One region of the Kitasatospora sp. NPDC038210 genome, then DNA from elsewhere that is predicted to be linked to it. Evidence: riboswitches for the same ligand, from Rfam matches in the RefSeq annotation. Region 1 holds a riboswitch; each other region holds the start of a gene.
What was found. A riboswitch is a leader RNA that binds a small molecule or an ion and turns the genes downstream of it on or off. The one in region 1 is predicted to bind cobalamin.
Positions count from the first base shown of each region.

Region 2: another riboswitch for cobalamin. It lies ahead of metE (5-methyltetrahydropteroyltriglutamate--homocysteine S-methyltransferase); the one in region 1 lies ahead of ACZ7KX_RS15165 (ribonucleoside-diphosphate reductase subunit alpha).
Region 3: another riboswitch for cobalamin. It lies ahead of ACZ7KX_RS18385 (cobalamin biosynthesis protein); the one in region 1 lies ahead of ACZ7KX_RS15165 (ribonucleoside-diphosphate reductase subunit alpha).
Region 4: another riboswitch for cobalamin. It lies ahead of nicT (Nickel transporter NicT); the one in region 1 lies ahead of ACZ7KX_RS15165 (ribonucleoside-diphosphate reductase subunit alpha).

Region 1 covers NZ_JBVJYK010000006.1:250,628-257,543, forward strand. Annotated here, with positions in the region: gene ACZ7KX_RS15160 (glycosyltransferase family 39 protein) at 1-1,520, shown strand, start outside; cobalamin riboswitch at 1,594-1,725, shown strand; gene ACZ7KX_RS15165 (ribonucleoside-diphosphate reductase subunit alpha) at 1,917-4,316, shown strand; gene ACZ7KX_RS15170 (ribonucleotide-diphosphate reductase subunit beta) at 4,337-5,332, shown strand; gene ACZ7KX_RS15175 (hypothetical protein) at 5,414-5,887, shown strand; gene ACZ7KX_RS15180 (DUF397 domain-containing protein) at 5,941-6,162, opposite strand; gene ACZ7KX_RS15185 (helix-turn-helix domain-containing protein) at 6,155-6,916, opposite strand, start outside.
Region 2 covers NZ_JBVJYK010000010.1:302,762-309,677, forward strand. Annotated here, with positions in the region: gene ACZ7KX_RS22185 (AraC family transcriptional regulator) at 1-617, opposite strand, end outside; gene ACZ7KX_RS22190 (class I SAM-dependent methyltransferase) at 674-1,273, shown strand; gene metE (5-methyltetrahydropteroyltriglutamate--homocysteine S-methyltransferase) at 1,399-3,714, opposite strand; cobalamin riboswitch at 3,878-4,099, opposite strand; M-box (ykoK) riboswitch at 4,309-4,487, shown strand; gene ACZ7KX_RS22200 (magnesium transporter MgtE N-terminal domain-containing protein) at 4,800-6,167, shown strand; gene ACZ7KX_RS22205 (NRAMP family divalent metal transporter) at 6,164-6,916, shown strand, end outside.
Region 3 covers NZ_JBVJYK010000008.1:76,605-83,520, reverse strand. Annotated here, with positions in the region: gene ACZ7KX_RS18390 (cobyric acid synthase) at 1-879, opposite strand, end outside; gene ACZ7KX_RS18385 (cobalamin biosynthesis protein) at 876-1,862, opposite strand; cobalamin riboswitch at 2,045-2,178, opposite strand; gene ACZ7KX_RS18380 (helix-turn-helix domain-containing protein) at 2,375-3,073, shown strand; gene ACZ7KX_RS18375 (alpha/beta hydrolase family protein) at 3,222-4,334, shown strand; gene ACZ7KX_RS18370 (hypothetical protein) at 4,974-6,299, shown strand; gene ACZ7KX_RS18365 (CDP-alcohol phosphatidyltransferase family protein) at 6,422-6,916, opposite strand, start outside.
Region 4 covers NZ_JBVJYK010000014.1:37,647-44,562, reverse strand. Annotated here, with positions in the region: gene ACZ7KX_RS26760 (AAA family ATPase) at 1-941, shown strand, start outside; gene ACZ7KX_RS26755 (hypothetical protein) at 991-2,685, opposite strand; gene ACZ7KX_RS26750 (ArsR/SmtB family transcription factor) at 2,740-3,123, opposite strand; cobalamin riboswitch at 3,206-3,421, shown strand; gene nicT (Nickel transporter NicT) at 3,454-4,569, shown strand; gene ACZ7KX_RS26740 (EamA family transporter) at 4,779-5,633, opposite strand; gene ACZ7KX_RS26735 (helix-turn-helix domain-containing protein) at 5,834-6,406, shown strand; gene ACZ7KX_RS26730 (type B 50S ribosomal protein L31) at 6,530-6,778, opposite strand; gene rpmG (50S ribosomal protein L33) at 6,855-6,916, opposite strand, start outside.

The sequences.
Region 1 (6,916 bases):
TCCCGCAGGTCCCCGCGATCGGCTGGGACCCGGGCACCAGCCCGCGCCGCCGCTGGATCGCCCGCGGCCTGCTCGGCGCCGTCCTGGCCGTCCAGGCCGCGCTCTCGCTGCGCCTGCTCGCCGCCGCGCACCCCGACGAGGCCGCCGCCATGGTCGCCGGCCGCCAGCAGCTCGCCCACCTGATGCACGGCACCCCGGTCACCACCGACCTGGTCGACCGGATCAACGGCTCGCCCTGGCTCTACCCGCCGCTGGCGGGCGCGGCCGCCGACGCCAACGGCATCTGGGGCACCCGGCTGCTCAGCCTCGGCTTCGCGCTGGTCACCACGGTGCTGCTGTACTCGCTGACCCGCCGGCTGTTCAACGAGCGGGTCGCGATCTGCGCGATAGCCGTCTACGCCGTCCTGCAGTCCACCGTGGTGGTCGGCTTCTACGCCGCCCCCGAGTCCCTCGCCGTGCTGCTGGTCGCCCTCGCGGCCTGGGCCACGGTGTTCACCTCACGGCGACATCCGGCGCTGGTCCTGACCGCCGCCCCGGCCGCCGCACTCGCCTGCGCCGTCGCGTACTCCGCGGCCTTCGCCGTGCCCGCCCTGGTCGGCCTCGCGCTGGCCACCGCCCGTCCGCACCGCCGGTTCGGCCCGGCCGCCCTGCGCGCCCTGCTGCTGGCCGCCGGCACCGTCGTCCTGCTGCTGCCGTACGGCACGCTGGGCGAGATCGCCGGGTGGTCGCCCTCGCACGGCACCGCCCCCGGCTCGGCCGAAGCCGTCCTGCTCTCCACCGCCCAGTGGAGCGGCCTGTTCACCGTCCTCGCGGTGGCCGGCACGATCGCCTACGCGCGCCGCGAGCAGATGAACGAGCACGACGCGCCCGAGAAGGAGGCCGTTCCCACCTCGCGCGGCCACCGCGCCCTGCTCGGCACCGTGCTGACCGCCACCGCCCTGGCCGTCCCGGCCGCGCACGTGTGGACCGGCACCTCCGGGGCGCTGTTCCGCCACCTCGCCTACGGCATGCTGCTGGCCGCCCCGCTCGCCGGGGTGGGCCTGACCCGGCTGGTCGGCGCCCACTTCCGCCACCCCCAGCTCGGCATCCTGGTCTGGGTCGCGCTGCTCGCCCTCGGCCTGGAGCAGTCCGCCCTGCGGTACCAGAACGGACCCGACTCCGGCCGCCTGCTGGCCGTCCTGCGGTCCCACGCGGTGCCCCAGGGGCGCTACCTCACCGAGGTCGACGGACTCGCCGAGTACTACCTCGGCGCGGTCAGCAGGCCCGAGCAGTGGGTCTCCGCGCGCACCGGCACGGAGTACCGCGACGCGGCCGGCGTGCAGCACCACGGGGACGACGGGAGCGTCGCCGCGATCCGCGACGGCTGGTTCACGATGGTCGTCCTCGACAGCACCGCGCCGCGCGCCACCGACCGCGCCCTGAGCGCCGCGCTGGCGGCCGGCGGGCAGTACCGACTGGTGGCGCAATTCACTTCGCCGACCGGCGATTCGAGCACGTACAAGGTCTATCTCAAGCACTGACCGGCCGACGGGCCCGCCCACGCGGGTGACACGACAGGCACAACATATGGTGCCGCCGCAGAGCAGCGGCACTACATGTATGCTCGCTTCTGCTGTCGATGCAGGGGAACCCGGTGCGAATCCGGGACTGCCCCGCAGCGGTGTGCGGGCGGCTGGAGCAGCTGTCCCCGCGAGTCCGAGTACCTGCCGGCGGCGTGCGCCACGGCCCTCCCGCAGAGGCCGCGCCAGCACCAAGCACCACCCCTCCGGGCCTCGCGGGCGGGCCGGGGAGACACCGTCGCGCGACGCCGTTTGCGTTCGTGCCGTGCTCCCCTGCCCCGACCGGCCCGAGGCTCCGATCACCGCCGCCGATCGCCGCCAGGAGAGAGCGCCTTGACCACCGCTGCCTCAGCCACCCTGCCCGCCCAGGGCTCCGGTACCGCCTTCATCGACCCGAAGGTCTCCGACCCCGGCGGCGCCCTGCTGCGGCTGCTCACCGACCGCAGTGTCGACCTCCCCGAGGTCGACCCCGGCCATGTCGCGGCCGCCGCGCTGCGCGGCCGCCACGCCGGCTCGGACTTCGCCGAGCTGCGCGGGCTGGCCGTGGACGCCGCCGCGTCGATGATCGCCGAGGACCCCCAGTACTCGAAGCTCGCCGCCCGCCTGCTCGCGCTGGAGATCGTCGACGAGGCGAACAGCCAGGGCGCCACGTCCTTCTCCGCCTCGATCGCCGTCGGCCACGCCGAGGGCCTGATCGGCGACACCACCGCGGACTTCGTCGCCAAGCACGCCGCCGCGCTGGACGCCCTGATCGACGCCGCGGGCGACGACCGCTTCGAGTACTTCGGCCTGCGCACCGTGCAGTCCCGCTACCTGCTGCGCCACCCGATCACCCGCAAGGTGGTCGAGACCCCGCAGCACTTCCTGCTCCGCGTCGCCTGTGGCCTGGCGGTCGGCGACAACGAGCAGTCGGTGCGCGAGGTGGCCGAGCTGTACGGCCTGATGAGCCGCCTGGAGTACCTCACCTCCTCGCCGACGCTCTTCAACTCCGGCACCCGCCACCCGCAGATGTCGAGCTGCTACCTGCTCGACTCCCCGCTGGACAACCTGGACTCGATCTACAACCGCTACGCGCAGATCGCCCGCCTGTCCAAGCACGCCGGCGGCATCGGCCTGTCCTACTCGCGCATCCGCTCGCGCGGCAGCCTGATCCGCGGCACCAACGGCAAGTCCAACGGCATCGTGCCGTTCCTGCGCACCCTCGACTCCTCGGTCGCCGCCGTCAACCAGGGCGGCCGCCGCAAGGGCGCCGCGTGCGTCTACCTGGAGACCTGGCACGCCGACATCGAGGAGTTCCTGGAGCTCCGCGACAACACCGGCGAGGAAGCCCGCCGCACCCACAACCTCAACCTGGCGCACTGGATCCCGGACGAGTTCATGCGCCGGGTCAACGCCAACGCGGACTGGTCGCTGTTCTCCCCGGCCGACGTGCCCGAGCTGGTCGACCTGTGGGGCGAGGAGTTCGACGAGGCCTACCGCAAGGCCGAGCAGGCCGGCAAGGCCGTCCGCACCATCCCGGCGCAGACCCTCTACGCCCGCATGATGCGCACCCTGGCGCAGACCGGCAACGGCTGGATGACCTTCAAGGACGCCTCCAACCGCGCCGCCAACCAGACCGCGCTGCCGGGCCGCACGGTGCACTCCTCCAACCTGTGCACCGAGATCCTGGAGGTCACGGACGACTCCGAGACCGCCGTCTGCAACCTGGGTTCGGTCAACCTCGGTGCGCACGTGGCCGTCGGCGCCTCCGCGGACGACCTGCTCGGCGCGATGGACTGGGAGCGCCTCGACGCCACCGTCCGCACCGCCGTCACCTTCCTCGACCGCGTGGTGGACATCAACTTCTACCCGACCACCGAGGCCGGGACGTCCAACTCCCGCTGGCGCCCGGTCGGCCTCGGCGTGATGGGCCTCCAGGACGTCTTCTTCAAGCTGCGGATCGACTTCGACTCCGCGCAGGCCGCGCGGCTGTCCACGCTCATCGCCGAGCGCATCATGCTCACCGCGTACGAGCGCTCCGCCGACCTGGCCGAGCAGCTGGGCCGCCACGAGGCGTACGGCGAGACCCGCGCCGCCCGCGGCGAGCTGCACATCGACCACTTCCCGACGGCCGCCCCGCAGTGGGCCGACCGGTGGAGCGCGCTGCGCGCCCGGATCGCCGAGACCGGCCTGCGCAACTCGCTGCTGCTGGCCATCGCGCCGACCGCGACCATCGCGTCCATCGCCGGCGTGTACGAGTGCATCGAGCCGCAGGTGTCCAACCTGTTCAAGCGCGAGACGCTCAGCGGCGAGTTCCTTCAGGTCAACCCGTACCTGGTGCGCGAGCTCAAGGAGCTCGGCGTCTGGGACCAGCAGACCCGCGACTCGCTGCGCGACGCCAACGGCTCCGTCCAGGAGCTGAACTGGCTGCCGGCCGAGGTCCGCTCGCTCTACCGGACGGCCTGGGAGCTGCCGCAGCGCGCGCTGATCGACCTGGCCGCGGCCCGCATGCCGTACCTGGACCAGAGCCAGTCGCTGAACCTGTTCATGGCGGCGCCGACCATCGGCAAGCTGAGCTCGATGTACGCCTACGCGTGGAAGGTGGGTCTGAAGACCACCTACTACCTGCGCTCGCGCCCCGCGACCCGCATCGCCCAGGCCGCCTCCGGTGCCGCCCGCAGCGCCGTGCCGGTCCCCGCCCCCACCATGACCCAGGCCGAGCAGGACGCCATCGCCTGCTCCCTGGAGAACCCCGAGTCCTGCGAGGCCTGCCAGTGAGCACCCCCGACGACCGCAAGATGCTGCTCGACCCCGGCTTCGAGCTGACCCTGCGCCCGATGCGCTACCCGTCGTTCTACGACCGGTACCGGGACGCGATCAAGAACACCTGGACCGTGGAGGAGGTGGACCTGCACTCCGACGTCGCCGACCTCGCCAAGCTGAGCGAGGGCGAGCGGCACATGATCGGCCGGCTGGTCGCCTTCTTCGCGACCGGTGACTCGATCGTCGCGAACAACGTGGTGCTGAGCCTCTACAAGCACATCAACTCCCCGGAGGCGCGCCTGTACCTGTCGCGCCAGCTGTTCGAGGAGGCCGTGCACGTCCAGTTCTACCTGACGCTGCTGGACACCTACCTTCCGGACCCGGAGGACCGCAACGCGGCCTTCGCCGCGGTGGAGAACATCCCCTCCATCCACCAGAAGGCGCAGTTCTGCTTCAAGTACATGAACGCGGTCGACCACATCGACTCGCTGCAGACGAAGGAGGACAGGCGGGCGTTCCTGCTCAACCTGATCTGCTTCGCGGCGTGCGTCGAGGGCCTGTTCTTCTACGGCGCGTTCGCGTACGTGTACTGGTTCCGGTCGCGCGGCCTGCTGCACGGCCTGGCCACGGGTACCAACTGGGTGTTCCGCGACGAGTCCATGCACATGGACTTCGCGTTCTCGGTGGTGGACACCGTCCGCGAGGAGGAGCCCGACCTCTTCGACGACGAGATGGCCAAGCAGGTCACGGAGATGCTGGAGGAGGCCGTCGAGGCCGAGCTCCAGTTCGCCCAGGACCTGTGCGGTGAGGGCCTGCCGGGCATGAACACCGCCTCGATGCGGGAGTACCTGCAGGCGGTGGCCGACCAGCGCCTGGCGCGTCTGGGTCTGCCGATCCGGTACGGGTCGACCAACCCGTTCGGCTTCATGGAGCTGCAGAACGTCCAGGAGCTGACCAACTTCTTCGAGCGGCGCGTCTCGGCGTACCAGGTCGCGGTCGAGGGTTCGGTCTCCTTCGACGACGATTTCTAAGTCGACAACGTTCGACGAACAGCGGAGCCGCCGTCATGGCGGCTCCGCTGTCGGTTCTCAGGGTTCGGGGGATACCCAGGCATGTCCAAGCTCCAACAGCGTGTGATCAACGGCCCGTTCGGGCCGATACAGGTCAGTCATGACCGCTGGCCGTCCGTCGTGGCCCGGGTGCAGGGGGCGGGGATGCCCACCGTCACGGTGGTGCCCGACCGCGAGCACGGCGCGATGAACATCAACGGCCACAACGTCCCGACCAGCCGGAAGGCCCGTATCCGTACGGCGGTTCTGGGCGACCGGAGCTACGAGCTGAGGTCGACCAGCCTCCGCCGGGCCGAACTGCGCCGCAACGGCAGCCTCATCGCCCACGCGCGCGGATCGTTCCGCTCGTACGCCCCGGGGAACACCATCCCCGGTCTCGATGCCAAGGTCACCTGGTCCCAGGGCATCGACCCGACGGACGTCGCGGTCGGCCAGGCCATGGTGCTGGGCTTCGGCGCCGGCGCCCCGGGCGCGGTCCTGCGGACCGTCTTCTTCTGGGTCGACAACTTCAGCTGAGGGAACAGTGGTGCCCCGCACGGCCACAGCCCGTGCGGGGCACCACTGTTGTTTTAGTCGGTCGGAAAGTCCCCGGACTTGACCCCGGAGAGGAAGGACGACCAGGCATCGGCCGGGAAGGCGAGAACCGGCCCCGCAGGGTCCTTCGAGTCCCGGACCGGCACGACGCCGGTCACACCGACCGCGATCTCCACACAGTTGCTCTGCGCGCCCGAGAACGATGACTTTCGCCAGACGAGGTCAGCAGCGACCGCGCCCTCCGGGAGGCTACTCATCGCTGTGCTTTCCTTTCGCGATGCGCTCGATGAACGCGACCGATTCCTTCCGAGGCAGTGACTCGGCCAGCGCCCGCCGGAACAGGTTGGAGTACTTGAAGACCTCTCCCGGCTCCTCGATGTAGAGCGTGCTGAGGAGGCCGTCCACGTACACGACGTCCGTCTCAGTGCTCTCGGGGAAGCTCAGGATGACGAGCGGCCCGAACAGGGCGGCATGGACATCCGACTCCTCCGGCAGCACCTGGATGTTGATGTTGGGCTGGTCTGCCATGAGGACCAGGTAGTCGAGCTGCTCTCGCATCACCGCTCGCCCACCGATCTGGTGCTTCAGCACGGACTCCGACAGCACAACCCAGAGCCGGAGCGGAGACTCACGCGTCAGCACCGCTCGCCGCTCCAGCCGGACCTTCGTCAGCTGCTCGACCTGATCCGCAGTGGCGTCCTCTATCTGCGCTCGCACGACAGCCCGCGTGTAGTCCTCGGTCTGCAAGAGCCCCGGGACAAGAAAAGTCTCCACGCTGTAGGCGTCCGAGGCATCAGCCTCCAATGAAATGTAGTCGGCATAGAGGGGCGACAGCGCGTCCGCGTACCGGTCCCACCAGCCACGCAGGCGCCCGTCCCGCGACAGGTCCTCCAGCCGGCTACGTGTCGCCGGATCCGTCACGCCGTAGAGGTCGAGCAGCAGCCGAAGGTCCACGAGCCGGATTCCGGACTGCGCGGCCTCGATTCGGCTGATCTTGCTCTCGGCACAGTC
Region 2 (6,916 bases), on a different contig from region 1:
CAGCGGGCGAACGTGAGGCCGGTGTCGGCGGCGAACGCGCGGGCCAGGGTCCGTGCGCTGGAGCCGACCTGACGCCCCCACTCGGCGAGGGTCCGCGGGTCGGCCGGGTCCGCGACCAGGGCGCGGGCGACGTCCAGGGCCCGGGGATCGGCGGGCATCGGCACCTCGATCGAACGGGCGGCGACCGGCGCCAGGTTGTCGATCAGGACGGCCTGGGCCCGGGCCCGGTGCTCCGGGGCGAGGGCGGCCCCGGCCAGGTGGTCGATCAGGACGGCGACCAGCGGACCCACCGCCACCGGCTGGGGCAGTGACCAGCCGGGCAGCCCGGGCCCCCGGGTGATGTTCAGGCTGCGCATGGCGGTGCTCGCCAGGGCGGCGGTCTGGTGCGCGGTGCCGGCCGGGATCCACAGCGCCCGGGTCGGCGGCAGGATCCACTCGCCGTCCTCGGTCGACACGGTCAGCACACCGTTGCGGGCCCAGACGACCTGGTGGGTGTCGTGCCGGTGGGTGCCGAACCGGTTGCCCGGCGCCAGGTCGTAGGCACGCACCACGATCGCGGCGGCCACCTGGTCCACGGTGCCCGGTGGACCGGCCGGAGGTTGTCCGTTTGGCGACATGATCTGGGAGCGTACGCGGTGGTGCCCCACCCGCGTCCTTTCCTAGCCTCTGGGGCATGAACCTCAACCACGCACGGGTGTGCACCAGCCCCGAATGGGCCCGGACGTTGCAGACCTCGGTGTTGCCCACGGTGACGGCCGGGGCCGAGTTGGGCACGGTGATGCTGGAGGTCGGCCCCGGCCCCGGTGCGGCCACCGACTGGCTGCGGCACCGCGTCGAACGGCTCGTCGCCGTCGAGTACGAGCAGCCCGCCGCCGAGGCCCTCGCGGCCCGCTTCGCCGGCACCAACGTCGAGGTCCTGCACGGCGACGCCACCGCGCTGTCCTTCGCCGACGACACCTTCGACTCGGTGGCCTGCTTCACGATGCTGCACCACGTCCCCGCCCGGGCACTGCAGGACCGGCTGCTCGCCGAGGTCCTGCGGGTGCTGCGCCCCGGCGGCGTGCTGGTGGGCTCGGACAGCCTGCCCGGCGACGGGTTGCACCACTTCCACGAGGGCGACACCTACAACCCGGTGGAGCCGGCCGCCTTCCTGACGCGGTTGCAGACGCTGGGCTTCGAGGACCTGACCATCGGGGTGGGGGGACGGTTGACCTTCGTCGCCCACAAGCCCCGAGCCGCAGCCGAGGACGGCGGTGTGATCGGCGCCCGCTGACCGGCTTTCGGACGCACGGGGGTTCGCCCGGTCGGGGGCCCCGACGGAAGGTCCGCCGGGGCCGTGAGCCGCCGGCTGCGGGCGCGCGGCTACGGGCGCGCGACCTGCGGCTCCCCGGCGGACGGTCAGTCGGCGATGTCCTCGCGCAGCCTGCGGGCCGCAGCGACCAGGCTGTCCAGGGAGGCGCGGGTCTCGGTCCACCCACGGGTCTTCAGACCGCAGTCGGGGTTCACCCAGAGGCGCTCGGCCGGAATGGCCGCGAGCCCTGCGCGCAGCAGGGACACGACCTCGTCGGTGCTCGGCACGCGCGGGGAGTGGATGTCCCACACCCCGGGCCCGACCTCGCGCGGGTACCCGGCCCCGGCCAGCTCCCCGGCGACCTCCATGCGGGAGCGGGTCGCCTCCAGGGAGATGACGTCCGCGTCGAGCTCGTCGATCGCCGTCATGATCGCGCCGAACTCGGCGTAGCACATGTGGGTGTGGACCTGGGTGTCGGCGCGAACGCCGGAGGTGGCGAGGCGGAAGGCCTCGGTGGCCCAGTCCAGGTACGCCGGGCGGTCGGCGGCCCGCAGCGGGAGGGTCTCGCGCAGGGCGGGCTCGTCGACCTGGACTACGGCGGCGCCGACGGCCTCCAGGTCGGTGACCTCGTCGCGCAGCGCGAGGGCGACCTGGCGGGCGGTGTCGGCGAGCGGCTGGTCGTCGCGGACGAAGGACCAGGCGAGCATGGTGACCGGGCCGGTGAGCATGCCCTTGACCGGGCGGTCGGTCAGGCCCTGCGCGTAGCCGAACCAGTCGACGGTCATCGGGTGCGGTCGGGAGATGTCCCCGGCGAGGACCGGCGGGCGCACGTAACGGGTGCCGTAGGACTGCACCCAGCCGTGCCGGGTGGCGAGGTAGCCGGTGAGCTGCTCGGCGAAGTACTGCACCATGTCGTTGCGCTCGGGCTCGCCGTGGACGAGGACGTCGAGGCCGGCCTTCTCCTGGTAGGCGATGACCTCGCGGACCTCGGCCTCCATCCGCTCCCGGTACGCGGCCGCGTCGATCCGGCCCGCCGTCAGATCGGCCCGGGCGAGGCGCAGTTCGGTGGTCTGCGGGAAGGAGCCGATCGTGGTGGTGGGCAGCAGCGGCAGGCCGAGCCGGGCGCGCTGGGCGGCGGCCCGCACGGGGTAGGGCTGGGCGCGGCGGGTGTCGGCCGCGCCGACGGCGGCGGCCCGGGCACGGACGGCCGGGTCGCGGGTGATCGGGGAGCCGGCGCGGGTGGCCAGGTCGGCGCGGTTGGCGGCGAGTCGGGCGGTGATCGCGCCGGCGCCCTCGCGCAGGCCGCGGGCCAGCAGCGCCACCTCGGCGGCCTTCTGCTTGGCGAAGGCGAGCCAGCGGGCGATCTGCGGGTCGATGTCCCGCTCGGCGGTGGCGTCGATCGGCACGTGCAGCAGCGAGCAGGACGGCGCGACGTCGACGCGGTCGGCGAGCCCGAGCAGGGTCGCCAGGGTGGCCAGCGACTTCTCCAGGTCGTTGATCCAGACGTTGCGCCCGTCGACCACGCCCGCGACCAGCCGCTTGCCGGGCAGGCCGCCGGCGGCGGCGAGGTCGTCCAGGTTGCCGGCGGCGGTCCCGGTGAAGTCCAGCGCCAGGCCCTCGACCGGGGCCTTGGCGAGCACGGGCAGGGCGTCGCCGAGGCGGTCGAAGTAGCTCGCCACCAGGAGCTTCGGCCGGTCGGTGAGGCCGCCCAGCTCGCGGTAGGCACGGGCGGCGGCGTTCAACTCGGCCGGGGTGCGGTCCTGTACCAGCGCCGGCTCGTCCAACTGCACCCACTCGGCACCGGCCGCCTTGAGGTCGGCGAGCAGCTGCGCATAGACGGGCAGCAGCCGGTCCAGCAGGCTGATCGGCTGGAAGTCGGCGGCGACGCCGGGCGCGGGCTTGGCGAGCAGCAGGTAGGTGACCGGGCCGACCAGGACCGGCCGGGCCTCGTGGCCGAGCGCCAGCGCCTCGGCCAGTTCGCCGACGGCCTTGGCCGGGTTCGCCACGAAGACCGTGCCCGGCCCCAACTCCGGTACCAGGTAGTGGTAGTTGGTGTCGAACCACTTGGTCATCTCCAGCGGAGCGACATCCTGGGTGCCGCGCGCCATGGCGAAGTACCCGGCCAGCGCGTCGGCCTCGACCGCGTCCCGGTGCCGGGCCGGGATCGCGCCGACGGCGACCGTGGTGTCCAGCACGTGGTCGTAGAGCGAGAAGTCACCGGTCGGGACCTCCTCGATGCCGGCATCGGCGAGCTGCTGCCAGTTCCCCCGGCGCAGGTCGGCGGCCGTGGCCAGCAGCGCCCCGGCGGTGACCGCGCCCTTCCAGTACCCCTCGACGGCCTTCTTGAGCTCCCGGCCCCGGCCCTGGCGGGGGTAGCCGTACGCGGTGGCGAGGGTCGCCGCGGCTGCGGACTTCGTGGTCAAGGGACTCTCCTTCGCGAGTCTTGCTCCTCGGGTGCCCGGGGACGGCACGAGGGCGCGAAGGGATGACGAACCGGGCAGCGGCCGCCGCGCAACGCACGGCCCGATCTGCCCGGTATGGTCGCCGACCCGCCCACGAGGTCACCGGATGGCCGCGCGCGGATGGTCCGCGGGCGGGCAGCGGGCAGGTCTTCGGACTCGCGGGCACACCCACCCTGTGAAGGGCGGACACCTACTGGCCGTCGCTTCCCAGGCCCTCCCGGGCCCAGTGCGTATGACGGCGGTCGTTCCCGCTCACCGCTGCGGGGCAGTCCCGGATTCCCACCGGGTTCCCTCTTGCGACGCGCCTGCCTGGTGGACAGGGCGAACCAGCTGCCCGGTCAGCTTAGGGGCAAACCGCCGGGGCGGGCGCACAAATCCCGTCGGGCGTCCGGATGATGAGACCCCGTCACGGACCGGTGCGCCCGCGCACGGAACCGTCCGGAACCGGGCCCCGGGCCGCGCCCGGCGGCTCCCCCGCAGGTCAGCGCGGGGTCAAGGTCCGGTCAAGGGTTTCGCCGGACGCGCGGCGGGGGCCTATCCTGGGGCCGATTCATACAGACACCTCGTTCGGTGAGGCGTCTTCACGGACACAGGCCACTGATCCCACCCGTCGAGAGACGCTCCGGATCAGGACAGGTCTCCCCGGCCCAAGGGGTGACCCCAAGTGGCTTCCCGTCGCTCGCGACCAGGGACACGCCGTGGAGTGCCAAAGCTCTGACGAGTGGGGGTGCACCCGGCGGTGACGCCGGTCTCCCCCTGCCGTGCCGCCGCGACGCCGATGCGCGGCCGAGATCGGGAGGGAGGCGTGATGGACGGAAGTCCTGGCCATAGTCGGCCCATTCCCGCGCTGTCCTCGCCGTCCTTCCGCCGTCCGAGGCGCCCCCTCCTGCCCTGACCGACCCGGTCCGGCCCCGCCCTGCCCTCCCGCCCCGCGCGGGACGCCTCGGCGTGCGCCCGGAACCGCCCGTGCGGTCGGGGCGCGCGGTGGCGTGCCCGTCGGGCGGCCCGCATGCCCCGAACCGTCCGGGGCGAGGGGGTCCTTCCTCGTGGCTGCCACCACCCTGTTCACGTCCGCCACGGCCCGGCTGCGCGACCGCACGGTCGACGCCGAGCACCGCACCACGGTCTCCCGGGCCGTGCGTTCCTCCCTGGTCTCGCTCGCCGGGCTGATCGGCGGCCCGGTCGCCAACCAGGCCGGCGAGGAGATGGGCCGGGTCGTCGACGTGGTCGCCCGGCTCTACGGGCCGGAGCCCTACCCGCCCGTCACCGGCCTGATCATCCGGATAGGCCGCCGCCGCGCCTTCATCGCCGCCGACGCCGTCGACCGGATCCTGACCGGCCGGGTACGGCTGCGCACCGCCCGGGTGGACCTCCGGGAGTTCAACCGCAGGCCGGGTGAGGTGCTGCTCGCCCGCGACGTGCTGGACCATCAACTCGTCGACGTCGACGGCGTGCAGGTCACCCGCGCCGCCGACCTCTACCTGGCCCCGCTGGCGGCCCGCACCGTCCTGGTCGGCGTCGACGTCTCCCTGCCCACCCTGCTGCGCCGCCTCGGCCCGCGCCGCTGGCAGGTCCGCCCGACCCCGGAGCGCGTCCTGGACTGGCAGTCCGTCGCACCGTTCGGCGAGCAGGCCACCCACGGGCCCGCCGAGGTGCGGCTGCGCGCCTCCCGTTCCGCGCTGCACCGGCTGCGCCCGGCCGACCTCGCCGACATCCTGGAGGACCTCGGCCGCCACGAACGCCAGCAGCTGCTCGGCTGGTTGGAGCCCGAGCAGGCCGCCGACGCCCTGGAGGAGATGGAGCCCGCCGAGCTGGAGAACCTGCTCCGCGAGGCCCCGCCCGAGCACGCCGCCCGGCTGGTCGACGAGATGGAGCCCGACGAGGCCGCCGACGCCCTGCGCGACCTCGACCCCGGCGAGCGCGAGAACCTGCTCGCCCGGATGACCGCCCCGGGGGCCGCCGAGCTGCGCGCCCTGCTCACCCACCGCGAGGGCACCGCGGGCGGCGCGATGACCACCCTGCTGGTCACCGCCCGCCCCGCGCACACCGTCGCCCGGGTACGGGCGGAGCTCGCCGCGCAGGCCGACCACCGCACCGACATCGACGCGGTGGCCGTGCTGGACGACGACGGCCGACTGCTCGGCGACCTCCCCCTGTTCGACCTGGCCGTCGCGGAGGACACCACGGTGGTCGCCGATCTGGTGGCCTGGCTGGCCCAGTTCGGCCCGCCGGTGACCGTCCCGCCCGACACCCGGCTCGCCGAGGCCGCGGATCGCCTGATCGCGGCCCGGGCCACCTCGCTGCTGGTGGTCGACCACACCGGCCGCCCGCTCGGCCGCGTCCTGGCCGACGACATCCTCGACACGCTGCTGCCCGAGCGCGGGCGCCTGCACTTCCGGAGGCTCCTCAAGTGACCCGCGACCTCGACACCCGCCCGGACGGCGGCACCCGGCCGAACGGCGGCACCCGGCCGGACGGCGCGCACCCGGCCCCGGCGCCGTCCGCCCCGGCCCGCCGCCGGGGCATCCGCCGGCTGGCCGCCGTCGCGATGATCGCCGGCCCCGGCCTGGTCGCCGCCAACGCGGGCAACGACGCCGCCGGCATCGCGACGTACGCCAGCGCCGGCTCCCAGTTCACGTACGGCACGCTGTTCTTCATGGTGCTGGTCACCGTCGCCCTGGTGATGGTGCAGGAGATGGCGGTCCGCCTCGGCGCCCACACCGGCAAGGGGCTGGGCGCGCTGATCCGCGAGCAGTTCAGCCTGCGCCTGACCGCCCTGGCGGTGTTCTGCCTGCTGCTGGCCAACACCGGCCTGGTGGTCAGCGAGTTCGCCGGGATCGGCGCGGCGTTCGAGCTGCTCGGCGTGCCCAAGTGGGCGGTCGTCCCGCCCGCCGCCGTGCTGCTCTGGTCGCTGGTGCTGTTCGGCTCCTACAAGTGGGCCGAGCGCATCTTCCTGATCATGTCATTGGCGTTCTTCGCCTACCCCGTCGCCATGGTGCTCGGCAGCCCCGACTGGGGGCGGGTGGGCGAGCACCTGGTCGTCCCACACCTGGAGCCCGGCAAGGACTTCATCCTGCTGGCCGTCGCGCTGATCGGCACCACCGTCAGCCCCTACATGCAGTTCTACGCCGCCGCCGGGGTCGTCGACCGCGGTGCCAAGCCC
Region 3 (6,916 bases), on a different contig from region 1:
CTCCTCCGGCCTGGTGGCCCAGCGCACCAGGACGCCGGGCTCCTGCGCCAGCGCGTCCACGTCGGTGAAGTTGGACAGCCGGGGGAAGCGCACCACGGCCACCCGCAGCACGTCCGCCCCGAGCGGGCCGCGCCCGTCGACCCGGTCCACCACGGTCGACAGGTCCAGCGAGTCCTCGGCGTCCAGCCACAGCCCGGGCAGCATCGGCAGGGTGCCCAGCACCGGACGGCCGGTCAGCCCGTGCAGCATCTCCAGGCCGGGCGCGAGCAGCCGCGCGTCGCCGCGGAACTTGTTGACGAACCAGCCCGCCACGTGCCGCTGGTCCTCCGCGGACAGCAGCGCCAGCGTGCCGTACATCGCCGCGAACACACCGCCCCGGTCGATGTCCCCGACCACCACCACCGGCAGCCCGGCGGCCGTGGCCAGGCCCATGTTGGCGATGTCGCGGTCACGCAGGTTGATCTCGGCGGGCGATCCGGCGCCCTCGCAGACGACCACCTCGTAGCGGCTGCGCAGATCGGCCAGGCACTCCAGGGCGCGTTCCAGCAGGACGGGCTTGCGCTCGCGGTAGTCCAGCGCGCCCACCTCGGCGACCGGCCTGCCCAGCAGTACCACCTGGCTGCGACCGTCCGCGCCGGGCTTCAGCAGCACCGGGTTCATCGCCGCCTCCGGCTCCACCCGGGCGGCCTGCGCCTGCATCGCCTGGGCGCGTCCGATCTCGGCGCCGTCGGCGGTGACGAAGGAGTTCAACGACATGTTCTGTGCCTTGAACGGCGCGACCCGCACGCCCTGGCGGGCCAGCCAGCGGCAGATGCCGGCGGTGACCACGCTCTTGCCCGCGTCCGAGGTCGTCCCGGCGACCAGCAGCGCGTTCGTCATGCCCTTCCCCTCTTCCCACGGAGCGCGCGCAGCAGGACGTGCCCCGCGACCGTCGTACCCAGCGCCAGCGCGCCCACCCGCCGGGAGAGCGTGCAGGCCCGTTCGATGTCGTCGACCGTGACCGGCCGCAGCTCCCCGCCCAGTACTGGCCGGTGCTCGACGCGCTCGCCGTACTGCAGGGTCCCGCCCAGCCGCACGCCCACCGCGCCGGCGAACGCCGACTCCGCCTGGCCGGCGTTCGGGCTCGGGTGCGAGGAGCCGTCGCGCCGCCAGACCCGCCAGGCCGTCCGCGGCTGCGGGGCGGCGGCCACCGTCAGCAGGGCCGTCAGCCGGGCGCCGGGCCAGCCCGCCACGTCGTCCAGCCGGGCCGAGGCCCAGCCGAACCGGGCGTGGCGCGGCGAGCGGTGGCCCACCATGGCGTCCAGGGTGTTCACCGCGCGGAAGGCCAGCAGCCCGGGCGTGCCGGCCAGGGCGCCCCAGGCCAGGGCGTTCACCACGGCGTCGGCGGTGTTCTCGGCCACCGACTCGACCACCGCGCGGGCGATCTGCTGCTCGTCCAGCGCGCTCGGGTCGCGCCCGCACAGGTGCGGCAGCCGCTCCCGCGCGGCCCGCAGGTCGCCCTGCTGCAGCGAGCGGCCGATGGCGCGGGCCTCCCGGGTCAGCGAGGTGCCGCCGAGCACGGTCCAGGTCGCGGCCGCCGCGAGCGCGGCCCGGCCCAGCGGTCGCCGGCCGACGGTACGGTCCAGGGCCAGCGCGCCCGCCGCGACCGTACCCACGCACAGCGCCGTGTACCCGGCCCCGGCCGCCCGGTCGTCGCGCCACAGCCGCCGCTCCAGGCGGGTGGCGGCGCTGCCGAAGACGGCCACCGGGTGGCCCCGGCGCGGGTCGGCGAAGCGGGCGTCGGCGGCGTAGCCCACGACGGCACCCACCGCGAACGCGGCGGCGCGGCCCCAGCGGCGGCCGGCCGCAGGACGGACGGTCACCGGCCGCACGCCGGACGGCGGCTCACGGAGGGACAGCTCACGGAGGGGGAGCCCAGCGGAAGGCGGCTCATCGGGAGGCGGCTCGGCGGAAGGCAGCTCGGAGTCCGGCCGGGCGGGGCAGCCTGCATCGCGTGCGTGTCCTCACTCAGGGTCCGCGCCCTGGATCGACGTAGCGGGGGCGAGAGTCTCCTGGCTTCCGGGTCGGACGCACTCCCGGTGCCTTCCAGCGGCTTCTGACGGCCCGCCGTGGCGAGATTTCCGAGCGTGCTCCCCGGTGACAGTGGCGGGACCGCGCCGGACTCGCACCGGCTTCCTCTCCATGCCTCCGATTGGCCCCAGGATCCCATCACGCGGCCGAACCGGGAGTCAACCGAGGTCACGGAGGGGTTGGTCACACGGGACGGCGGCCGATGAGCTGTGGGATCGCCCAGCGCGGCACCGCCCCCGGGTCGGCCGCTTCGTGGGTTCGGTCGCTGGGGCCGCGCCGTGGTCCGCGCCTAGCGTTCGGTGGCATGCGTCGCAGAAAGCCCCCCGCCGCCCCGCCCCCGGTGCCGTTCTCGCCCGCAGCCGCCCGCGCCCACCGGGCCGCCCTCGGCCTCACCCCCGAACAGGTCGCCGAGGGCCTGGCCGCGCACGGCGTACGGCTGCTGCCCGCCCACGTCCTCGCCTGGGAGAGCGGCGAGCTGCGCCCCGGCGAACCGGAGTTCATCGCCCTCGCCCGCGCCCTCTGGTGCCCCGCCGTCCAGCTGATGGACACCCGCCCGGTCCGGTTGCGCGACCACCGCGTCGCCCGTGAGCTCGGCCAGGCGGCCGTCGCCGAGCGCACCGGCACCACCCTCGACTCCTACCGGCAGGCCGAACTGACCGACCGCTGGGAGGGCGACGAGGAACAGACCCGCGCCCTCGCCGACGTCCTCGGCCTCGGCCTGCCCTCACTCGTCGAGGCCACCGGCCGCGGGGAGGCGCTCGACCACCTCCTCCGCCAGTGCGTCACCGGCCGCTGGCAGCCCCACCTCCGCGCCCTCGCCCGCATCGTCCCCGCCCCCGCCGACACCCTCGCCGACGCCCTCGCCGCCCTTCACCAGGAGCACCACGTCCCCACCCACTGGGGCGCCACCACCCGCACCGCACCGCCCCCGGCCGCCGGATCCCTCACCCCCCGCTTCTGGCACCTCCTCGACACCGCGGGCACCACCGGGCCGACCGCGTAACAAGGGGGAGGCGGCCGGCCCTCCGACGGCGGCTGCGGACCCGGAGGCCGTGCCCCGGACGGGTCAGCCCGGTGGCCGCGCGGGCGGTGCGCCGGTGGACTGGTGCACGAACACCGTCCGGTCCGAGACCAACAGAGCGGGGAACGATATGCGCTGGGGAACCGCTGCCGTCGTGGCGGCCGCCGCCGTCGGAACCGGGGCCGTCGTCCTGGTGATCGGCCGTCGGGCTTCCGAGCGGACGGTCCGTCCGGTCACCGCCGTCCGGGAGTCCGGGCCGGTCGTGGTCCGGAGCGTCGGCGCCGGGCGGGTCACCTTCACCCGCAGCCCGGAGAGCCTGCACCCCGGCCGCTGGGCGGTCGAGTGGGGCGACAACGGCCACGCCGTCGTGGAGGACGTCCTGCACAGCGACGAGCAGGGCGTCACCCGTCGGCTGGTCCGCGCCGACCAGGGCACGCTCACCCCCGGCACCGAGGTCCGCTTCACCCCCCGCGTCCACCTCGGCGACCCCACCCGGGCACTCGGCCTCGCCTACACCGACACCTCCGTCTACGGGGAACTCGGCGCGCTCCCCGCCTGGCACCTCGACGGCAAGCGCGGCACCTGGGTGATCCTCGTCCACGGCCCGGAGGCCGACCGCCAGCAGACCCTCCCGGTGCTGCCCGTCCTCGACCGCTTCGGCCTGCCCGTCCTCGCCGTCACCTACCGCGGCGACGAGGGAGCCCCGGCCTCCCCGGACGGTTACAGCCACTTCGGCGAGACCGAGTGGCGGGACGTCGAGGCGGCGGTACGGCTGGCGCTCGACAACGGCGCGAGCCGGGTGATCCTCTACGGCTGGTCGGTCGGCGCCACGGTGGTCCTGCAGACCGCGGCCCGCTCGACCTGGGCCCACGCCGTCAGCGGCCTGATCCTCGACTCGCCGGTCCTCGACCTGCCGGGCTCCGCCCGCCGCGACGCCGAACGGCTCGGCTTCCGCGGCGCCGCCGCCGAACTCGGCGTCCTCGCCGCGCGGGGCCGCACCGGGGTCGACCTCGCCGACTTCTCCCGCATCGCCGAGGGCGCCGACCTGCGCGTCCCGACGCTGCTCCTGCACAGCCCGGACGACCGGGTCTCCCCGTTCCGCAGCGCCGAACGCCTCGCCGCCGCCCGCCCCGACGTGGTCAACCTCCAGGCCTTTCCCGGCGCCGACCACGCCGCCCTGTGGAACAGCGCGCCCGACCACTACACCGAGCTCCTCCGCCGCTGGCTCACCCCGCTCCTCTGACCCGGGGGCCGGCGCCCGCGCGGCCGGCAGCCGTGGGGCTGCGGGCCGGGCGCCGGGCACGGGGCGCGCGGCGCCGGGCCGGGTGACGCGGGAAGTCGGACCCGTCGACTTCCCGCGCGCCGAGATCGGCCCGATCCGCCGGCCATCCGTCCGGATTCGGGCTGGACAGCTCCGCCGGGCGTCGAGGGCCCCGTCGTCGATCGCCGCGATCGCCGCGCAGCCGGGGGCACATCCTGGCCCCTGTTGATCACCCCCGACCTCACACTCCGTGACCGTTCGAACGGCCGCAGCAACCGCCCCGGCTCACCTGGCATGAGCAGGCCACACGTTTCCGGCCAGGCGGTTTGCCTCTGTTGCCCGATCTTGCGGAGGTGCCGCCGCCGGTCGTCCGGTCGTACGGACAACCGGATGTGACAGAAGGCCGGTACAAGGGGAAGACTGCTCGACGTGACGTCTCGGAACCCGCGCGACCGTGATGCCCCGCTCCCGCCTCCGATCGGTACCGGTGCGACGGTGACCCGTCTCCCCGGTACGGCCCACCGGCCAGCCGGCGGCAGGCCGAGCGGGGCGGGTGTACCCCGCAACGGCGTACCCCGGCGACGAGGGCCCGCGCCGGCGCCCGGTCGGGGCCGGGTTCCCGTGCCGGAGGGCTTCCCCGCACCGGCCGAGCTGGCGCCGCTGGCCCGCCGGATGCTGGTGGACGCCGTCCGGATCGCCCGCTGGGCCGGGGAGCTGGAGGAGGTCGACAAGCGCGGCGAGCTGCTCCCGGAGGACGCCCGTGCGGCCGGCCGGGCGCTGGCCATGACGGTCGGCGCCGCCGCCAAGGCCTGGGGGCAGGCGCTCCTGGTGGGCCTGGTGGAGGCCCGGGACGCGGGAGCCGGCCCCGGCTGGCGCCTGCACGCCTGGGAGCACGACGACGAGGCCGTGGTGCGCGGCTGGTCGGCACTGTTCGACGCCTGGACCCTGCTCGCCCCGGTGCCGCCCGCCGCGCTGCGCGGGGTGTTCGCCGTGCTGGCCGGGCAGGCCGTGGACCAGGCTCCGCAGCTGCTGTCCTTCCTGCACCTGGTGGACGGCCCGGTGCCCGAGAGCGAGCTGCTGGAGCTGCTGCGGCGCGGCCTGGACGAGCGCCGGGTCGGCGGCGGTCCCGGCGGTCCCGGCCTGTCGCCGGTGCCGCACGCGGCCTCCGCGGTGTCCGCGGTCCGCGGCACCTGCCGGGAGCCGCAGATCGACACCCCGGCCGCGCCCTCGGACGTGGCCGCGGTCCTGGACTGGATGCTGGACGGCCTGGCGGCCGTCGGCGCGCTCACCCGCAGGAACGATGCGGCCGAGCTGTCGCCGCTCGGCCACTGGGCGGTGCGGGCGAAGCTGGAGGAGATCTGCACGGTCGCGCAGACGGCGGCCGGGCACATCGAGCAGAGCGCCTTCGAGCTGCTGAACGCCTGCGCGGACTACTCGCCGGGCCCGGCCCGCGCCGAGTACCGCGCCTGGGTCGCGGCCCGTCCGGCGGACCGCGCGGTGGCCGAGCTGCTGGACGCGGCGCAGGGCGACGACGCGCTGGTGCGCGGGCTGGCCTTCGAGGCGCTGCGGGTGGCCGGCGGGCCGGCCGAGCAGGCCGTGCGGGCGGCGGTGGACGAGCCGGTGCTGCGCCCGTACGCGCTGCTGTGGCTGGCGGAGCGCGCGGACGAGGGGGTCTCCCCGGCGGACGTGCTGGGCGCCGACGACGCGGCCTGGCTCTGGGTGGACACGGCGGCCGCAGTGCTCGACCACGGCGAGACGGAGCTGCTGGTGGGCCACGTCGAGGGCGCCTCGGCGGGGGACCCGGTGCGGCTGTTCGCGCGGGCGCGGCAGTCCGGGCACCCGCGGGCGGCCTCGGTGCTGACGGCGGTCTCGGGCGTGCACCCGGACCCGGGCGTGGCGCGGGCGGCCCGCCGCTCGGCCTTCAGCGTCCACACCGGCGGCGCGTGATCCCGCGGAGCCCAGCCCCGCGGGTACGCGGAGCCGGCGGACCGCAGAACATGCGGAAGGCATGCGGAAGGGCCCGGAACCGATCGGTTCCGGGCCCTTCCGCATGCGACGGTCGAGCGGCCTCAGCCGAGCCGCGACTCCGCCCGCCGGGCGCGGACGTCGCCGACCTTCTGCCCCACCTTGCGGCGGATGACCAGTAGCGGCGCCATCGCGGCGAGCGTGATCTGGGCGAACGCGCCGACGTGCATCAGCGCGTCGCCGCCGGGCAGGCCGGTGGCCCAGGCGGCCAGGCAGCCGATGGAGACCACGATCCAGCAGAGCGTGGCGGTGGCGAGCAGCCCCTGCGGCTTCGGGTACTCGATCCGGCTGACCATCAGGTACGCGGCGCCGAAGATGGCGAGCAGACCGGGCAGGAACGGCGGGTCGAGCAGCACGATGGCGATGACCGTCATCGCGCCCATCGGGCAGGGCATGCCCTGGAACACCCCGGGCCGCATCTTGACGGCCGAGAAGCGGGCCAGCCGCAGCACGACCGCGAGCAGCACGGTGATCGCGATGAGCGCCGAGAGCTTGCTGTTGGAGCCCTGGGAGACCATGCCCCAGACCGCGACGAAGTA
Region 4 (6,916 bases), on a different contig from region 1:
ACCTGCCCGGTCGGCAGGAACTCCTCGCCCGGGTGGTGGCCTACTACCGGGCCCGGGCCGCGCTGGCCGACCGGGCGATGGGGGAGCGGCTGCGGCTGCAGGAGGCCGGCGGCGAGGAGCTGCCCGGTTTCGCCGACGGCGCGACCGCCCTGGAGTGGCTGTACGCCGAGCGGGCCAACCTGCGTGCGGTGGTGGAGGAGGCGGCCGAGCAGCAGTGGCACGGCGAGGTGTGGCGGCTCTGCGAGTCGCTCTGGCCGCTGTACCACGGCCGCAAGCTGTACGAGGACTGGATCGCGACCCACCGGCTCGGCGTCGAGTCGGCCCAGTGGGACAACCAGCCGGCCGCCGTGGTCCGGATGCGCAACCAGCTCGCCCGCGCCCACTTCGAGCGCAAGGAGTACCCGCTCGCGGCCGAGCAGTTGGCGCTCGCCGCGGAGCAGCTGCCGCTGGTGGCGGACCGCCGGGTGGTGGGCGTGCTGCACGAGACGGACGGCCTGCTCTGCCTGGCCGACGGCCGGCCCGGCGAGGCGGTGGAGCGGTTCACGCTGGCGCTGGCGGAGAACCGGGGCGACGACCACGGTGAGATCGTCCAGAGCTACAACCTGGCGCAGGCGCTGATCGCCGACGGCCGGGCGGAGGAGGCGCTGACCGTGCTGGACGGTGCCGTCGCACGGGCCGCGGACACCGACGACCGCGACATGCTGATGAAGCTGCCGCTGGTCCGGGCCCGGGCCCACCGCGCGCTCGGGGAGCTGCGTCTCGCCGCCGTCCACGCCGGTGACTGCGCCCGGCAGGCCGAGCAGCGCAAGCAATACGCCAAGGAGGCGCAGGCGCACACCCTGCTCGTCGGCCTCGCGGCGGAGCTGGGCGACGAGGAGCTGGCGGAGCGCAGCCGTGAGCGGCTGCGGGAGCTGCGGGCACGGGACGGCCGGGAGGGCTAGGGCAGGGGCGGTCGGGACTCGGTGCCCGGGGCCGGAGCGGTCGGGGCGGCTAGGAGGGGGAGGGCCGGGGCGGCTCGGTGGTGAACGAGACCCGGGTGCGGTGTTCGCCGGTGCGGACGGTGAGCCCGTGCTCGGGGAGGCCGGCCGGGTCGCCGCCGTCGGCGAGCCAGCAGGCCACGGCGGAGCCGAGCAGCAGCGGGTCGAGGCGGGGCTCGGGGCTGCCCCAGTCCGGTTCGGCGCGGGCTTCGAGGAGCAGCCCGGTGCGCAGCCGGAGCAGGTGGCGGGCCGGGCCGAGGGCGGCCACCGCGACGGCGAGGCCGGGGAGTTCGGCGACGGTGTCGGCGAGCCAGCGGGTGGCGGGGCGCTCGGCGCGGACCTCGGTGCGGGCCAGCACCTCGGCGGTGTAGCGCAGGGCGTCGCCTGGGTGCTCGTCGGTGAGTGCGTGGAAGCCGCGCGGGGTGTGGTCGGCCGGGTCGAAGGGGTAGCGCCGCAGTCCGACCTCGGTGCCCTCGCTCTCGCCCTCGACGTCGTACGCGGTGGGCGCGTCGGTGGTGCCGGGGCGCGGGACGGGCCCGGGGTAGGGCGGCAGGAGCGGTTCGTCCCCCGGTTCGTCCAGCTGTTCCAGGAAGGAGTAGAGCAGCGGGCGCAGCAGTTCGGCGGAGCGGCCGCGGCGGCTCAGCGAGCGGTCGGTGAGCGGGCGCAGGGCGGCCGGGTCCCGCTTGCCCAGGGCCAGTTCGAGCTGGGCGGCGAGGTCGCCGTCGGGGTCGAGCACGGGCGCGGCCTGTCCGAAGGCGTAGCCGGGGGAGCGCGGGTCGAGTTCGGCGGCGCCGGTGGCGACCAGCACGGTGGGCCGCTCCAGGGCGGCGCCGTAGACGGAGACCGAGCCGTGGTCGCCGATCAGGCAGTCGGCGGCGACCAGGGCGGCCTGCCAGCCCTGGTGCGGCGGGATCAGGCGCAGGCCCATCCGGCGGGCGGCGTCGAGCAGGGCCTCGGGGTCGTGGCGGCTCCAGATGTTGGGGTGCAGGACGACGGCGACGGCGTACTCGTCGGCGGGCAGCCGGCGGACCAGGCGCTGGGGCAGGTCGGGGCGGCGGCCGAATAACGAGTGCTCGCTCCACGTGGAGTTGACGACGACGAGCCGCCGGCCGTCGACGGCGCCGAGCGCGGCGCGGTAGGCGTCGCGGGAGCGCAGGCTGCGCAGCATCCGGTCGAAGCAGGGGTCGCCGACCACCCGGGCGACGTCCAGTGCCTCGGGGCAGGAGACCCGCAGGCGGTCCAGCTGCTCGGGGTGGGAGAGGCCGAGGACGTCCACGAACACCCGCCCGCGGTGGGTGAGTTCCTTGCGGGAGAGGCCGGCGGCGCTGACCGTGTCGCCGGTGGACTCGGTGACCAGGCGGTTGTAGCCGGCGCCGTGCGGGAGCACGACGAGCCGGGCGTCCAGGCGGTGCATGGAGGAGTGCACGGCGCAGGAGACGGCCAGGTCGAAGCGGTGCCGGACGGCGTCCTCCCAGTCCAGCAGGGTGAAGCCGGGCAAGCCGTGCAGGTACTCGTCCAGGGCGCGATCGGCGAAGGCGGAGCCGGGGTTGACGGTGAAGTACCGCTCGACCCCGTCCGGGTGCAGCAGGGTGAGGACGTCCAGGACCCGGGTGGCGGAGGTGAGGGTGCGGGCGACCGCCAGCACGCGGGCCTTGACCGGTCGGGTGTTCCAGCGGTCGGCGGGCCAGGCGTGGGGGTGGGACGGCACGCCATGATCGTACTCACCCGGGGTGCCGGTGCGGCCGCGTTTCCCGAGTGTCGGTCAGCCGGCCGCGGCGGTGGGCTCGTGGTGCTCGGCGGCGACGCACTCGTCGAGGAGGGGGCGCATGTCCTGGTCGACGAGCCGGTAGCGCACGACTCGTCCGTCCTTGTCGCCGGTGACCACGCCGGCCGTGCGGAGCAGCCGCAGGGCCTGGGAGACGGCGGGGTCGCGCATGCCGGTGGCGACCGCGAGGTCGGTGACGGCGAGCGGGCCCGCCCGGTGGAGGGCGAGCAGCAGGGCGAGCCGTCCGGGGTCGGCGAGCAGCGAGAACCGCTCGGCCCAGGACCGGACGTGCGCGGCGTCACCGATCGCGGCGATGGCCTCGCAGACCCGGTGTCCGTCGATGGTGCGGTGGCCCGCGCGGTCGGCCGGTACGAGATGCATGCGGACATTCTTGCAGGCGGGCGGCTGTGATCCTGGACACCTGCGCAGGTGCGCAGCCTTGCATGGGTCGGGGCCGGGCCCCTACCGTGTAGCCCGCCGTGGTGCTCGGGAAGACCGGTGACGGACCCTCAGGGGTCCGGAGTCCGGAGCGGCCCTCGCCACTGTGATCGGGCCGTTCCCCCGTCCGCGGGGGAGCGCCGTCCGTACCCACGACGTCACTGGGCGCCTCGCGCACCCGGGAAGGCGGGTACGGGCGTGTCCCGTAAGCCAGGAGACCGGCCGCGGCATCTCACGAAGTGATTCCACGAGGTGCTGGAGCGTGATCCGCAGATGACCCTGCCCGAAACCGCCGCCGCGGAGGCCGCAGCGGCTCCCTCCGTACTGCCCACCTTCCGGTGGCGGCGCGAGGACACCGTCCGCACGGCCGGGCTGATGGGCGTGATCCTGGCCATGCACGTGGTGGCCTTCGGGACGCTCATTTTTCTGGTGGCACCCGAGCGGTACGCGGTCGGTACCCAGGTCTTCGGGGTGGGCCTGGGTATCACCGCGTACACCCTCGGGATGCGGCACGCCTTCGACGCCGACCACATCGCGGTGATCGACAACACCACCCGCAAGCTGATGGCGGACGGCAAGCGGCCGGTCTCGGTGGGCTTCTGGTTCGCCCTCGGGCACTCCTCGATGGTGGTCATCATGGCCGCCCTGGTGGCGGGCGGCGCGCAGCTGGCGAACACGCTGATGGACGACGAGTCGACCACCCACAAGTGGCTCGGGGTGGTCGGGACGACGGCCTCCGGCGCGTTCCTGTACCTGATCGGGGCGCTCAACCTGGCGGCGCTGCTCGGGATCCTCAAGGTGTTCCGGGCGATGCGCGCCGGGCAGTACGACGAGGCGGAGCTGGAGGCGCACCTCGACTCGCGCGGCTTCATGGCCCGGGTGCTGAACCGGGCCACCCGGTCGATCACCCGGCCGGGGCAGATGTTCCCGGTCGGCATGGTGCTGGGCCTGGGCTTCGACACCGCGACCGAGGTCACCCTGATGGTGATGGCCGGCTCGGGTGCGGCCGCCGGACTGCCCTGGTACGCGATCGTCTGCCTGCCGCTGCTGTTCGCGGCCGGGATGAGCCTGTTCGACACCCTGGACGGGACGTTCATGAACTTCGCGTACCAGTGGGCCTTCGCCAACCCGGTGCGCAAGGTGTACTACAACCTGACCATCACCGGGCTGTCGATCGCGGTGGCCTTCATCATCGGCACCATCGAGCTGGTCGGTGTGCTGCACGAGAAGTTCGACCTCACCGACCCGGTGAGCGGCTGGATCGCGGACATCTCGCTGGACAACGTCGGCTACGCGATCGCCGGGCTGTTCGTGGTGGTCTGGGCGCTGGCGATCGGGTACTGGAAGCTCGCCCGGGTCGAGAAGCGCTGGGCGCCCGAGGGCTCGTGACGGGTCCGAGCCCGGGGGCATGAGCGCGGCTCATGACGTCGGGCATGAGCGCGGCTCATGGGGTCGGGCATGAGCGCGGCTCATGGGGTCCCATGAGGTCGGCTCATGGCGGCCGGGGGCATGAGGTCGACTCATGGCGTCGGGGCATGAGCGCGGCTCATCCCACTGCCCCATGAGCGCGGCTCATGGGGCAGCGTCATGAGCACCTCTCATGCGGCCGCGAGCAGCAGCGTTCCCGCGACGGCGAGCCCGGCGCCGACCACCTGGACCGGGCGCAGCCGCTCCTTGAACACCCCGCGTGCCATCAGCGCGGTGACCACGGGGTAGAGCGAGGAGAGGACGGCGGCCACGGTGGCCGAGCCGCGGTGCGAGGCCATCGCGAAGACGGCGTTGGCGACGACGTCGGCGAGCCCGACCGCGGTGAGCAGCGGCAGCCGGGCCCGCAGTCCCGGCAGCAGGCCGGCCGCATCCCCGGAGCGGCGCAGGCCGGCCACCAGGACGGTGCCGCCGACGGCGACGTTGCACAGCCGTTGGACGCACAGCACCAGCAGCAGGCCGCCGTCCGCCGAGGCGTGCGCGATCAGGGCCATCACCGTGCCGAAGCCGAGGGCCGCACCCAGGGTGAGCAGCAGGGTGCTGCGGGCGGCGGCCCGGCCGCCGCGCTCGGGCCCGGAGGCGAGCACCACGCCGGCCACCGCGACGGCGATCCCGGCGATCCGGCCGGGGCCCGGGCGGTCGCCGAGGGCCAGGCCGACGCCGACGGGCACCAGGACGGCGACGGTGGTCAGCGGCGAGACCACGCCCATCGGGCCGAGGGCGAGCGCGCGGTAGAAGGCGAGGACCGCGAACGGGCCGATCACCCCGGCGGCGACCGCGTACCAGAGGGCGGGGGAGGCGTCGGCCCAGCTGCCGGTGGCGAGGACGGCGGCCAGCAGTACGGCGGCGGCCGCCGCCTGGGAGGCGACCACCACGGCGAGCGCGGGCAGCCGCCGGGCGAGTGCGCCGCCGCCGAAGTCGGCGACGCCCCAGAGCAGGCTGGCGGAGAGCGCGAGCAGGGCGGTCACGGGCGGGCCCCGGGCCGCAGGAGGTTGCCCGGGATGGTGGGTCCGCCGGGCGCGGAGGGACTCAAGGACAGCACAATGCACTCCGAAGTACAGTCGGGTGGACTCGTTGCCGAGGTTTGGCAGCGTAGTGCAACAAACTGAACTTGCCGAACACTATTTCGCACTGTCACGACCAGTGGACACACCGGAGGACTGACCGCGTGCCGGACCCCGACCTCGTCTCCCGGGCCCTCGCCCGGAACCTCAAGCGGCTGCGCACCGAGCGCGGTCACACCCTGGACGCCCTCGCCGCCCGCTCCGGGGTGAGCCGCGGCATGATCGTGCAGATCGAGCAGGGCCGTACCAACCCGAGCGTGGCCACCGTCGTCCGGCTCGGCGACGCGCTGGGCGTCTCGGTCGCCACGATGCTCGACTACGAGAAGGGGCCGGACGTCCGGATCGTGCCGGCCGACCAGGCCGTGCCGCTGTGGGCCGGGCCGTCCGGCGGCACCGGCACCCTGCTGCACGGGATCGAGGCGCCCGGCCCGCTGGAGCTGTGGAGCTGGCGGATGGAGCCGGGCGAGGAGTACTCCTCGGAGCCGCACCCGGCCGGGACGGTGGAGATCGTCCGGGTCGACGAGGGCGAGCTGACCCTGGTGCACGACGAGCGCGAGCACCCGGTGCCGGTCGGCGGCACGGTCTCCTTCGACGCCTCGTACCCGCACGTCTACCGCAATGCGGGAGAGCGGACGCTGGCGCTGACCATGGTGGTCTCGGTGCCGCCACCGCGCTGATCCCCGGCGCCGCCCCGGTCGCGGCCCCCTGCTTCGCATGCCGCAACGGCGCCTCCCCGTCCGGGAGGCGCCGTTGCGGCGTTCTCGGTGCCGGTCGCCCTGGGTGCCGGCCGCCGGTCGCCGTCAGTGCCGGTCGCCGTACCGCCGGCGGAAGCGCTCGACCCGCCCCGCGGTGACGAGCACGCGGGACTGGCCGGTGTGGAAGGGGTGGCTCGCAGAGGAGATCTCGACGTCGATCACCGGGTGGGTGTTGCCGTCCTCCCGGACGACGGTGCGGTCGCCGGTGACCGTCGACCGGGTCAGGAAGGCGAGGCCGCCGACCTTGTCGCGGAAGACGACCGGGCGGTAGGCGGGGTGGATTCCGGGCTTCATGGCGGGGTTCCTCTCGGGGGTCGGTCGGTCGGCCGGTCGGGTACGGGTGCGGGTTCAGGTTCGGGTGCGGGGGTGCTCAGCGCTCCTCGCGGAAGTCGACGTGCCGGCCCGCGACCGGGTCGTACTTGCGCAGGACCA